2 linked regions of the Fodinibius salicampi genome follow. Each later gene encodes a partner of the first gene's protein in a complex. Links are inferred from orthologs where the notes say so. Each region holds a gene or a part of one and is shown on either strand. Other genes may lie near its edges.

Region 1 (5,667 bases):
CGGATGTTGTACCAGGATTTTAAATTAAACTTTTTTAAATCCTTTTATCATCTTAAGCCGGCCTCGTTGGGTCGGCTTTTTATTTAGATATTTTCAATCTGGAATTAATAAAAAAATGTATTAAATAAAAGAAGGCTGCGAGTAACCTCGCAGCCTTTTTACTACCTAATTAATGTTATTAGAATCTACTTATCATCTCGTACGCAGTCGATTTTTGGTTCCTTCTTACACGGATCAACTGCTGTAGCTCCGCATTTTGGACATTCACTTGGTTTAGCCATAACTACTCCTCGGTTTTTTGTTAACCTTCATTAGGAACATACCAAAGTTTTGCTAAGATGATTCCCTGAATCCAAAATTTATACTTGATCTAAGTTAAATAGATATATTTACTTCCTTAATAATTAAAAACAGAAAAATCCTTACAATTATAGCTAAAACCACTTCTCATTTTTATCACCTTTTTTGAACATTCTATCACCCGCCTGTCGTTCAAATTTAGTAATTACGGAACCTTCTCCCTTCTGCCGTATAAAGCGTACAATGCGCGCCGATAAATAACATATAAAAAAGGCCAACAGCGCAGCTAAAATAGTACTTAGCGGTCGTTCAGCAAGATTTACATACACTTGCTGAAGATACTCGACTCCTTCATTAAGATAATCCATTACATAATTTACTGCCCCAGCCCCGTATTTTTGATTAAATTCAGCGGCGGTTAAGGTATTATAGTCATCAATAATATTACTTATCTCGGGAATATTACGAATCCACCAGATTATTTCCCTTACGGTATCCGGCAGCGAATGAAATCCTTCTAAAACTTTCTGAATAAAATTACCCGATGCGGCCATACTAATGATAGCAGATAGCGGTGCTGCCAGCTTAAGGGCAAGCTCAATCAGAAAAAAAATAGGTTGTATTATGTACCTCACGATATTATTTCTTAAATAAATTGTGATTCACCACTACTTAAGTCTTACCTTTAGCTTCAAGTAATATATCAAAACTCTTTAAGTTAACCGAAACGAATGCTCGCAAAACGAATTATTCCTTGTCTCGATATCAAAGACGGACGAACAGTAAAAGGGGTGAATTTTGAGGGACTACGTGATGCCGGAGATCCGGTAGAACTGGCCCGCCGTTATGCGAAGGAAGGTGCAGATGAGCTTGTCTTTCTGGATATAACAGCTACCAAGGAGAAGCGAAAAACACTGGTAAAGCTCGTAGAAAAAATCGCCCTTGAGCTGGACATACCCTTTACTGTTGGTGGTGGTATTGGAAGTGTTGAAGAAATAGCTGACTTGCTGCATGCCGGGGCCGACAAGGTATCTCTAAACAGCGCCATCGTACGCAATCCTGATTTGATTAATGAAGCTTCCCGACAATTTGGATCTCAGTGCATTGTTGCTGCTGTAGATGCCAAAAGTCAAGGAGACCAGTGGGAAGTTTTTATTTCAGGTGGATCTAAAAATACGGGCAAAAATGCTCTTAAATGGATTAAGGAAGTTGAAGAGCGGGGAGCGGGAGAAATTTTACTGACGAGTATGGACCGCGACGGTACAAAGTCCGGCTTTGATCTGGAACTGCTTTCAGCAGTGAACGATATCACCTCCATTCCTGTCATTGCCAGCGGCGGGGCGGGAACTTCTCAACACTGCATCGACGCCATTAAAAAGGCGAAGGCCGACGCAGTATTGGCGGCCAGTATTTTCCACTTCCAGGAAATTGAAATTCATGATCTCAAAGAAAAACTAAAAAATGCAGATATCCCGGTTCGAGAAACTATATAATTACCTTCTTTATCTTTGCTGTCAAAGATAAAGAGCTAAAATATGCCATAAGAAATTCACCATAACTATTTTAAAATGATTGATATTGATTCTATAGACTTTGACAAAGGAGACGGACTTATTCCTGCCATCATTCAGGATGCGGATTCATTTCAGGTGCTCATGCTGGGCTATATGAACCGCCCAGCTCTGGAAACAACTCTTGAAAAAAAACAAGTTACTTTCTTTAGCAGAAGCAAACAGCGACTTTGGACCAAAGGGGAAACCTCCGGCAACTATCTAGATCTGGTTGAGCTTCAGCAGGATTGTGATAATGATACGCTATTGGTACTGGCTCATCCGCAGGGTCCCACTTGTCATACGGGCAATAAAAGCTGTTTTTTTAAAAAAGACTTTAAACCAACCTCATCACCGGACTTTTTATCCCAGCTGGAAAACCTTATTGCCAGCAGAAAAAAAGAACGGCCGGAAGGCTCCTACACTACCCATCTATTTGATGAGGGACTGGACCTGATCACTCAAAAAGTAGGTGAAGAAGCCATTGAAACAGTTATTGAAGCAAAAAACAACAACCCGGATGAATTTAAAGGTGAAGTCGCAGACCTGTTATATCACCTGCTGGTGTTGCTAACCGAAAAAGGGATACGTTTAGATGATATTATTGAGCGATTACAAGAACGGCATCAATAAGAAAGAGCATTACTTCTTAACGGCAACCTTGTAAAGCCAGATAATAAAGAAGACCGCTGCCAGTCCGCCCAGCCAGTTTGCATAAGGAGTAAAGGATTCCGGAACAATACGAAGCGCATCGGTACTCTCCTGGATAGCGAACGGAATAGCCAAGACAATTCCTATCAGCGCCTCTCCTGTGATAAGTCCAGATGAAAAGAGTAAGCCGTTATTTTCAGCTTTTGTTTTGGCTTTTTCCGGATCTTTCCCTGCTTCTTTAGCCCGCTTAGCCACGACTCTTCCAGCAAACCAGGCAATCATACCGCCCACAAAGATAGGGACCGTTAATTCCAGCGGGAGATAGATTCCCACGGCTACGGCCAACACAGGTGTTTGAAAATCTGTTCCCCGCTTTTCCAGGAACTTATCCAGTATAATAATAGCCACCGCTATGGCTGATCCAATCCAGATCATATTCCACTCTAAATTGCGGGCAAATACCCCTTCGGCCACGGACTGCATTAATGTGGCCTGTGGTGCGCTAAGCATCTCATCGGGATTCATTCCCTCTCTTGGAAATACTCCTCCCATGCCATATGCATTAAAAAGAAGACTTAAGATAGGTGCAATAACAAGGGCCGCAGCTACCACTCCTATAATCTGCATAATTTGTTGCTTGTAGGGCGTGGATCCTACCAACTGACCTGCTTTTAAGTCCTGCATATTGTCACCAGCTATGGCCGCAGCACAGGCAACCATGGCTCCCACAACAATGGCAGCCGCGGCAGCAGCCTGAGCCCTCTCCGTATCAGCACTAAACTCAAGCTGCGATCCCAGCAGTACAAGTAAAATCAACGAGGTAGCTAAGATAGTTGCTATAGTTACTCCTGAAATTGGATTATTGGAAGAACCGACCAGTCCCGCCATATAACCGGCGACGGATGCAAACAAAAATCCGGCAATGAGCGAAAACAGCATCCCGATCGCCATCGTTGACCAGTACAGTCCGCTGCTAACGGGTAAATGGGAAGTGTCAATAACCTGGGTAAAAACCAAAAAAATCGGTAATGCAAGTCCTGCAACTCCCCACAGGACATAATTAATCGGCATATCCCTTTCTGTTCTAAGTCGGGTATCTTCTTCACCTGACCGTATTTTTTGAACGGTCTTCCATGATGATTGGATACCGTCTTTTAGGGGCTTGGCTAAGGAAATAAGAGCCCAGATACCACCAACAACCATAGCACCTACTCCCATATAGCGTATTTTCTGGCTCCAAATCTCTAGAGCGGCACTATAGCCCGAAGCCTCTCCCACAACAGCTGACACTTCAGCGGGATCCGTAAAAGCCATATACAACGGTATTCCGAATAGCCAGGAAATAAGTCCACCGGCAAAAACCAATACCGCAATATTAAGTCCCACGATATACCCCACGCCAAGCAACGCTACCGAAAGCTCTGTTCCTAATCCAAAAATAGAACGGCCTACTGTTACCGATCCACTAGCTGCTCCTGAAAATACCTTTAGCCCCGTTTGTCCCAGTTTAAATAACGCACCAGCCAATCCAGCCCATGCAATTTGTTTAATTCCCTGACCACCCTCGGTTCCAGCTTTCAGGACTTCCCCGGTAGCTACCCCTTCCGGAAATTTCAGATCCTGTTCAATAATCAAAGCGCGACGCAAAGGGATGGTAAAGAGTACACCTAGCACTCCTCCCAGCATGGCAATAGCCATTGTATCGAGGAAGGGGAAGTCCACCCAGTAACGAAGCAAGATAAGGGCAGGAAGGGTAAATATAACACCAGCGGCGAGTGATTCCCCGGCCGAGGCTGCTGTCTGAACGATATTATTCTCAAGAATATTAGAGTGCTTAAATAATCGCAGAACAGCCATTGAAATTACTGCTGCCGGGATAGAAGCTGAAACCGTCATTCCAACCTTTAATCCCAGATAGGCGTTGGCCCCGGCTAAAATTGCAGATAATAAGATACCCAATACTACCGCTTTGAATGTTATTTGCGGAAGGTCATCTTCAGCGCTAACAAAAGGCGTGAACTTCTTTTTTGAATTACTCAAGGGCACTCCTCTTTTTATTGGCTTGATAATTGATATCAAAACAAAGTTAATAGATGTAATTAAGAAAACAAGAGCATTTTAGCATTACATAGGATTATCTGATATTGGTAATGACCTTTCTTCCCCCATCCGATTTAATTAACTTCCGCCTGTCATTAAATAGTTAAAAAATTATTATATATGAAGATCACAGTTGAGCAGCTAAAAGGAACGCATATGCAGGCTGAAAATGAAGAAGAAGGACTTATTCGCATGGACGGCTCTACCAGTATTGGCGGACTTGAAGGTGGATTTAGTCCCATGCAGCTTCTGCTGGCCGGCGCAGGCGGATGCAGCGCTATTGATATTATTGGTATACTTGAGAAACAAAAGCAGAATTTAAAAGATCTTAAAGTTGAAATCGAAGGGGATCGACAGAAGAAAGATACCTATTCAGAGTTTACGACTATCCATATGCACTATATATTTACCGGAGATCTTGACAAACAAAAAGTAGAGCGTGCCATCAACTTATCTTTGGATAAATACTGTTCTGTCTCAAAAACCCTCGAAAAGACATCAGAAATTACCCATAGCTACGAAATCAAATCCGAATAATATTTTATTATGAGTGAGCAGCAAGCCGAAACAAAATCTATTCGTACCCAAACTGAACGCACTGAACAGCGCGAGCATTCTACTCCCCTTTTCATGACCTCCAGCTTTGTTTTTGATTCAGCTGAGCATGCGCGTGCACTTTTTGCCCGGGAGGTAGATGGAAATGTTTATAGTCGATACTCCAATCCCAATACCAATGAGTTTGTAGAAAAAATGTGTCGGCTGGAAGGTGCCGAGGACGGTGTTTCTACAGCTTCAGGTATGTCTGCTATCTTCTCGAGTCTTGCTGCTCTGCTCGAACAGGGAGATCATATACTGGCCTGTCGTTCTCTATTTGGATCCTCTCATCAAATTTTAAATGAGATTTTACCTAAATGGGGTATCGACTACTCTTATGGCAATATCGACCAACCGGAACAATGGGAGCAATATATACAGGATAATACCAAAGTATTATTTCTTGAAACCCCGTCTAACCCGGGGCTCGATCTTATTGATCTGGAATGGGCCGGGGAGCTGGCCGAAGCCC
Region 2 (5,478 bases), on another replicon or contig:
CATTAACCGCCCTAAACCGGGTTGAGTTTCAATGAACTCAAATGTTTGGTTCAATACCTGTTTTATTTTGTCAGTGGAAGTAAAATGGTCGGGGAAATCCAGCATCTCTTCGCCTATTTGCACCATCTGATCAAAGATTGCAACTAAAATAGACTCTTTACTGTCGAAATAGTGATAGATCAGTCCCTTGGAAACGCTGGCTTTCCTGGCTATTGCTAAAATACTGGTGTGGGAATATCCTTCGTTGGCAAATAGTTCAAAGGCGGCGTCAATAATCTGTTTCCGGCTTTGCTGGCGAATCTCTTCGTTCTGTTGTGGTGTTCTGGGAGACATAATTTATATTGACTAAACGTTCAGTCAAAATTATAGCAACTTTTTCACTGATGTACAAGCAGAGAATATTACAGCACAGGGGAGGCATGTAGCCGAAGCCCAGAAGAGGAATATTATAAGAAAGTTGCTTCGATAAATAGCTCTGCGCACTTCCTTGCTGGATAACCACTACCTTTTCTCAAGAACATCCGCAGGAGTAGGGAAAACAACATGTGTTATTTCTACATATGAGATATGCTAAATAATAAATAACATATGTTAAATGACCGAAAGAAGGTTACTTCTCCTTGAACTCTACTGTACTGAGCATCTGTTTAAAGCGTTGATGAGGTTGAAAGCGCAGTTTTGCTTTGCGGATATTGTCCGGGCTAATCGTTTCCTTGGATTCCGAGGCTGAGGCTTCAAATGTAATGCGAAAGCTGCCCAGCCGACCAAAACGCACGATTTTCCCGTTGGAGAGTTCCCGGGCGGCCAGATCAGTAAGTCCGTATAGCACCGCTTCAATATCGGCGCCGCTCAGGGTGCTCATTTGTTCCAGTTTGTAGATGATCTCTTCTAATTCAACCACTCCGTTGGATGCGGCGCGGGGATAATATAGGGTCTGATTGGTATTCCGGGGATTCTTTTGCTTGACGATAGTGTAGGGTATAGCCATAATACTGGATAATCTGGTTACGGTTTTCTCTCTTGCCTGTTCCTGCGATTAGGGAGGGAAGGCAGTCATCAACAGACTGCTTATTTTTTAGATTCCAGTCAAGGAATATTTTTCGAAAAATTTCCTAACGGTCTCCATGCACAGGCTGTGCAGTAAACCTGTTAACATACCCGTTACGGTGTTTCCACTATATTCTGTTAACTCAGAACAGTTTTACTCGCTGGAAACGATCTGTATGAAATTCTGGAGCAGCAATGATCCTTCTTTTCCGGATTTCTCAGGGTGGAACTGTACCCCCATATAGTTATCTCTGCAAACAACCGAAGAAAATTCGTTGATATAGTGACAGCTTGCAGTCGTAAATTCATTTTCAGGAGCATAATAACTATGTACATAATAGAAATACTCTTCGGTACCGAATCCTTTGACCAAAGGGTGGGCGTTAACATCCGAGAAGGTATTCCATCCCATATGCGGGACCTTGTGTTGGGAAGAATCAAACTTTTTTAGCCGTCCGGGAATAACTCCGAGTCCTTCCGAGTCTCCCTCTTCCGAGGATTCATAAAACAGCTGCATACCCAGGCAGATGCCTAGTACTGGCTTTGTAGTCTGCTTAAGCCAGCTATCAAGTCCATTTTCACGCAAGGAAGCCATTGCCGGGGTAGCATGACCTACTCCCGGAAAAATAATACCATCGGCTTTATCCAGTTCAGATTCCTTATTTGTAATCGTGTGTGGAATCGTTAAACGTTGCAGCGCATTGGATACTGAGGCAAGGTTTCCGGCTTCGTAATTAATGATTGCAATCATGAATATGTATTAAAGTAAGTCTTTAGTACTGGGAAGAATATTTGCGTTTCGTTCACTTCGGCTGACAGAGGCTCTCAGACAGCGGGCAAAACCCTTAAAGCAACCTTCAATTTTATGGTGAGCATTATCCCCCACAACGGAAATATGGAGGGTAGCCTGTAGATTCATGGCCAGGGAGTAAAAGAAGTGCTCCACCATTTCGGTGGGGAAGTCTCCTACTTTTTCCCGGTCAAAAGAGCCTTCAAACTTTAAATAGGGGCGGCCCGACAGGTCCAGGGCTATAGTTGCCTGGGATTCGTCCATCGGGAGTACAAAGCTATATCTGCTAATGCCCACTTTGTTACCCAGGGCTTTAGTGACGGTTTCTCCAAGAGCAATAGCTACATCCTCAATGGTATGGTGTTCATCTACTTCAAGGTCGCCATTACAACTAAGCTCCAGGTCGATAAGTCCGTGTTTTGCAATTTGTTCCAGCATATGGTCGAAGAAAGGAAGTCCCGTGTCAATGGCACTTTTACCGGTGCCATCAAGGTTCAGCTTAATATGGATGTCCGTTTCAGCGGTCTGCCGAGACAGCGTGGCCTTCCGAGTGGGGAAGCATATCCGATTACTGATGGTGATCCAGTCAGAGGCTTCTTCAATCGTTTTCCCCTCTCTGGTAATAACTTCTAGCTTTCCGTTGTCGGCAATGACCTGTAAATCTGTTTCCTCCGGGATGGATGCTGTGGCCTTTATTTTTTCGTTCTCCAGCAGATCCTTTTGTTTGTTAGACAGATCATCGATGAGAAAAAAGAGCCTGTGACCTAATTCCTGTAGCCTTTTAAGACCGTATAGAGCCCCGCTCCAAAGTAAAGTTTCATTCTTTCCGGATAATGCCTCTAACGATATTCTAATATTCATGGCGTTAGTTGTTTTAGTGCTGAAATTAAGCGCTTATTTTCATCCGGCGTACCAACGGTGATACGCAGGCAGCTGTCGCAGTGTGGTTCATTTCCCCGGTAACGAACAATCACATTTTGCTGTGTCAGCTTGTTATATATGGTCAGAGCATCATCAATTTTCACAAGCAGGAAATTAGCTTCACTCGGATAAATTTTTCGGATAGTTGGTACCCTTTCTAACTCTCCGCGGAGGCGGCTCCGTTCCTTTTTTATTGCATCAATATTAAATCGAACGGTATTAAGATTTTCAAAAGCCTGTACCGCATAGTTCGAGGTCAATTGATTGATATTATAGGGAGCCTTAACCTTCATCATGTAATTGATAATATCTTCGGAAGCATAGGAGATCCCCAGGCGGATGCCAGCCAGTCCGAAGGACTTTGACAGGGTTTGCAGGACCACCAGGTTGGGATAATTAACGACCTCTGAAGCCCAGCTTGGCTCTTCACTGAAATCGATATAGGCCTCGTCAATGACGACAATACCTGGAAAGGCTTTAATCAGTTGTTCTATTGATGATCTTTTAAAAGTGTTGCCCGTGGGATTGTTGGGAGAACAAAGAAAAAGCAGTTTGGTTTCGTCACGGATGGTATTGAGAATCTCATCCACATTAAGCTGGAATGTTTCTGCCGTTAACAGTACTGAATCCACAGCAATATTATGGATGTCAGCCGAAACCGTATACATTCCGTAGGTGGGAGGGGTAGTAAGAACGCGGTCTTGTCCCGGCCTGCAAAATATTCGGTACAATAGATCGATCCCTTCGTCACTCCCCACACCGGTAAACACATTTTCCTTTCTTACTCCGCGCCAATCAGCAATGAAATCGCGCAATCTGGATTGAGAAGGATCAGGGTAACGGTGTAGTCCTTCTGCCTCCTGGTAGGGAGCTCCGAGGCTGTTTTCATTGGCATCCAATAACAGGCCATCGCTAAAATCCTGCCGGGCGCTGTGGTAGGGTTTTAGATGCTTGATATTGGGTCGTACAATTTTTTCGAGATCAAATGGATTAGACATAACGAGCTGAAAATTATTTCAGATTATTTAATCGAATTGAGACTGCTCTGCGGTGAGCTTCGAGTTCCTCAAGGGAGGCCAGCTTTTCTATGGTCGGACCAATATTTTGTAATCCTTCCCGACTGATGGTCTGCATGGTAATTTGTTTAAGAAACGAATCAACCGATACCCCGCTGAACATACGGGCATAGCCATAGGTTGGAAGCGTATGATTGGTTCCGGAAGCATAGTCGCCCGCACTCTCGGGGGTCCATTGGCCAAAGAAAACAGATCCGGCGTTGTAAATACTGTTCTGCCACTGTTCGGCATCCTCACATTGGACGATCAGATGTTCCGGTGCGTATTGATTAGAGAAGTCAAATGCCTGTTCCAGATTATTTACGATTAAGGTAAAGCTCTTGTTAATGGCTTCTTGGGCTACATCCTTACGGGGAAGTCTCATAAGTTGTTCTTCCAACGCAGTTGAGCAGGCCCCCAGGTCAAAGTCTTTAGTAGCAACTAAAACAACCTGGCTGTCAGGACCGTGCTCCGCTTGGGAAAGCAGGTCGGCGGCTACAAACTCCGGATTGGCCGTTTCGTCGGCAATAACCAGTACTTCTGAAGGTCCGGCCGGCATATCAATGGCAATTTGTGCTTCACTGTTTTGGAGCATCATTTTAGCGGCCGTAACATATTGATTGCCGGGGCCTAAAATTTTATCCACTTTGGGTACCGTATTCGTACCGTATGCCATTGCCGCGATGGCTTGGGCTCCGCCCGCTTTAAGGATTTTTGTAATCCCAATTTTTTGAGCGATATAGATAATTTCATCGGCAATACTTCCGTCTTTGTGGGGAGGAGTGGCTGTAACAATGGTCTTGCATCCTGCCAACTTCGCCGGAATTCCCAGCATCATAAGCGTAGAAGGCAATATAGCAGTTCCGCCGGGTACATACAGCCCTACCTTTTCTATAGGTCGCGATACCCGCTGGCACTTCACTCCGGGCATGGTTTCCACCTCTAAAGGTTGGGGCAGCTGGCCTTTGTGGAAACGCTGGATATTTTCAAAAGCGGTATCAATAGCGTTACGAGTGGAGGATGTCAGATTTATCGAAAGATCAGCAGGATTAACGGTAATGGTATCCGGCGAAGCACCGTCGAACTTTTTGGTATAATAGCTAACTCCTGAATCTCCCTTCTGCCTAACCTTATCTATGATTGGCTCTACCTCTGAAAAGATGGAGATAAAATCCATTTTAGGCCGCTGGCAGAGATCCTGTATCTCTTCCTTGGTAAGTTTTGTAATGTCGTATTGTTTCATCACAGAATCATGCTTTCGATTGGTAAAATAACAATTCCTGTAGCTCCTTCGGCTTTTAGTTTTTCCATGACAATCCAGAACTGATCAATGGGGATAACGGTATGTATAGCTACCATATCCTCGTCGGCCAGAGGCATTACCGTCGGACTGTTTAGAGAGGGGATAATATCCTTTATTTTAGGCACGGCCTTTTTAGGAGCATTCATCATAATATATCGACTGCGCTCGGCTTGTTGATGGCCATCCATGCGCTGGAGGAACTTGTCGATCAGTTCTTTTTTTCCGGGTGAGAGTTCCTTATTTGTGCGGATGAGTTGCGTTTCCGACTCAAGGATGGTATTCAATTCCTGAAGTCCGTTTGCTTTCAGCGTATTACCGGTAGATACCAAATCTACAATAGCATCTGCTACTTCCAAGCGGGG

The links. The genes of interacting proteins can lie anywhere in the genome.
Region 2: the proteins of hisF (region 1) and hisH are in contact, whole or in part, in a crystal structure (PDB 6RU0), measured with the Thermotoga maritima proteins. The link is inferred for Fodinibius salicampi from one-to-one orthologs. Residues at the interface, in WP_004080486.1 of Thermotoga maritima: Met1, Leu2, Ala3, Arg5, Ser40, Glu41, Asp45, Glu46, Ala70, Glu71, Ile73, Asp74, Ile75, Pro76, Phe77, Asp98, Lys99, Ser122, Gln123, Glu161, Thr195, Leu196, Asn247, Arg249, Glu251; in WP_004080484.1 of Thermotoga maritima: Asn15, Arg18, Arg22, Arg117, Leu118, Pro119, His120, Met121, Gly122, Trp123, Asn124, Asn134, Gly135, Tyr136, Tyr138, Val140, Tyr158, Glu180, Lys181, Ser182, Ser183, Lys184, Ile185.

Annotation. Positions count from the first base shown.
Region 1 is NZ_BAABRS010000002.1:731,045-736,711, reverse strand. What follows is about bases 143-2,912. They hold hisF (imidazole glycerol phosphate synthase subunit HisF), read left to right. Parts: upstream 143-1,031; coding sequence 1,032-1,793; downstream 1,794-2,912. Other genes in these bases: ABEB05_RS10900 (OPT family oligopeptide transporter), read right to left, coding at 2,493-2,912; hisIE (bifunctional phosphoribosyl-AMP cyclohydrolase/phosphoribosyl-ATP diphosphatase HisIE), read left to right, coding at 1,869-2,483; ABEB05_RS10915 (hypothetical protein), read right to left, coding at 435-935. Outside these bases: ABEB05_RS10920 (cytochrome C oxidase subunit IV family protein), read left to right, coding at 1-23; more of ABEB05_RS10900, read right to left, coding at 2,913-4,541; ABEB05_RS10895 (OsmC family protein), read left to right, coding at 4,722-5,138; metZ (O-succinylhomoserine sulfhydrylase), read left to right, coding at 5,148-5,667.
Region 2 is NZ_BAABRS010000004.1:339,736-345,213, forward strand. Bases 1-2,934 are described here. They hold hisH (imidazole glycerol phosphate synthase subunit HisH), read right to left. Parts: upstream 1,799-2,934; coding sequence 1,202-1,798; downstream 1-1,201. Other genes in these bases: ABEB05_RS15030 (TetR/AcrR family transcriptional regulator), read right to left, coding at 1-333; ABEB05_RS15035 (HU family DNA-binding protein), read right to left, coding at 611-988; hisB (imidazoleglycerol-phosphate dehydratase HisB), read right to left, coding at 1,808-2,698; hisC (histidinol-phosphate transaminase), read right to left, coding at 2,695-2,934. In the rest of the region: more of hisC, read right to left, coding at 2,935-3,756; hisD (histidinol dehydrogenase), read right to left, coding at 3,770-5,056; hisG (ATP phosphoribosyltransferase), read right to left, coding at 5,056-5,478. UniProt on the Escherichia coli protein: IGPS catalyzes the conversion of PRFAR and glutamine to IGP, AICAR and glutamate. The HisH subunit catalyzes the hydrolysis of glutamine to glutamate and ammonia as part of the synthesis of IGP and AICAR.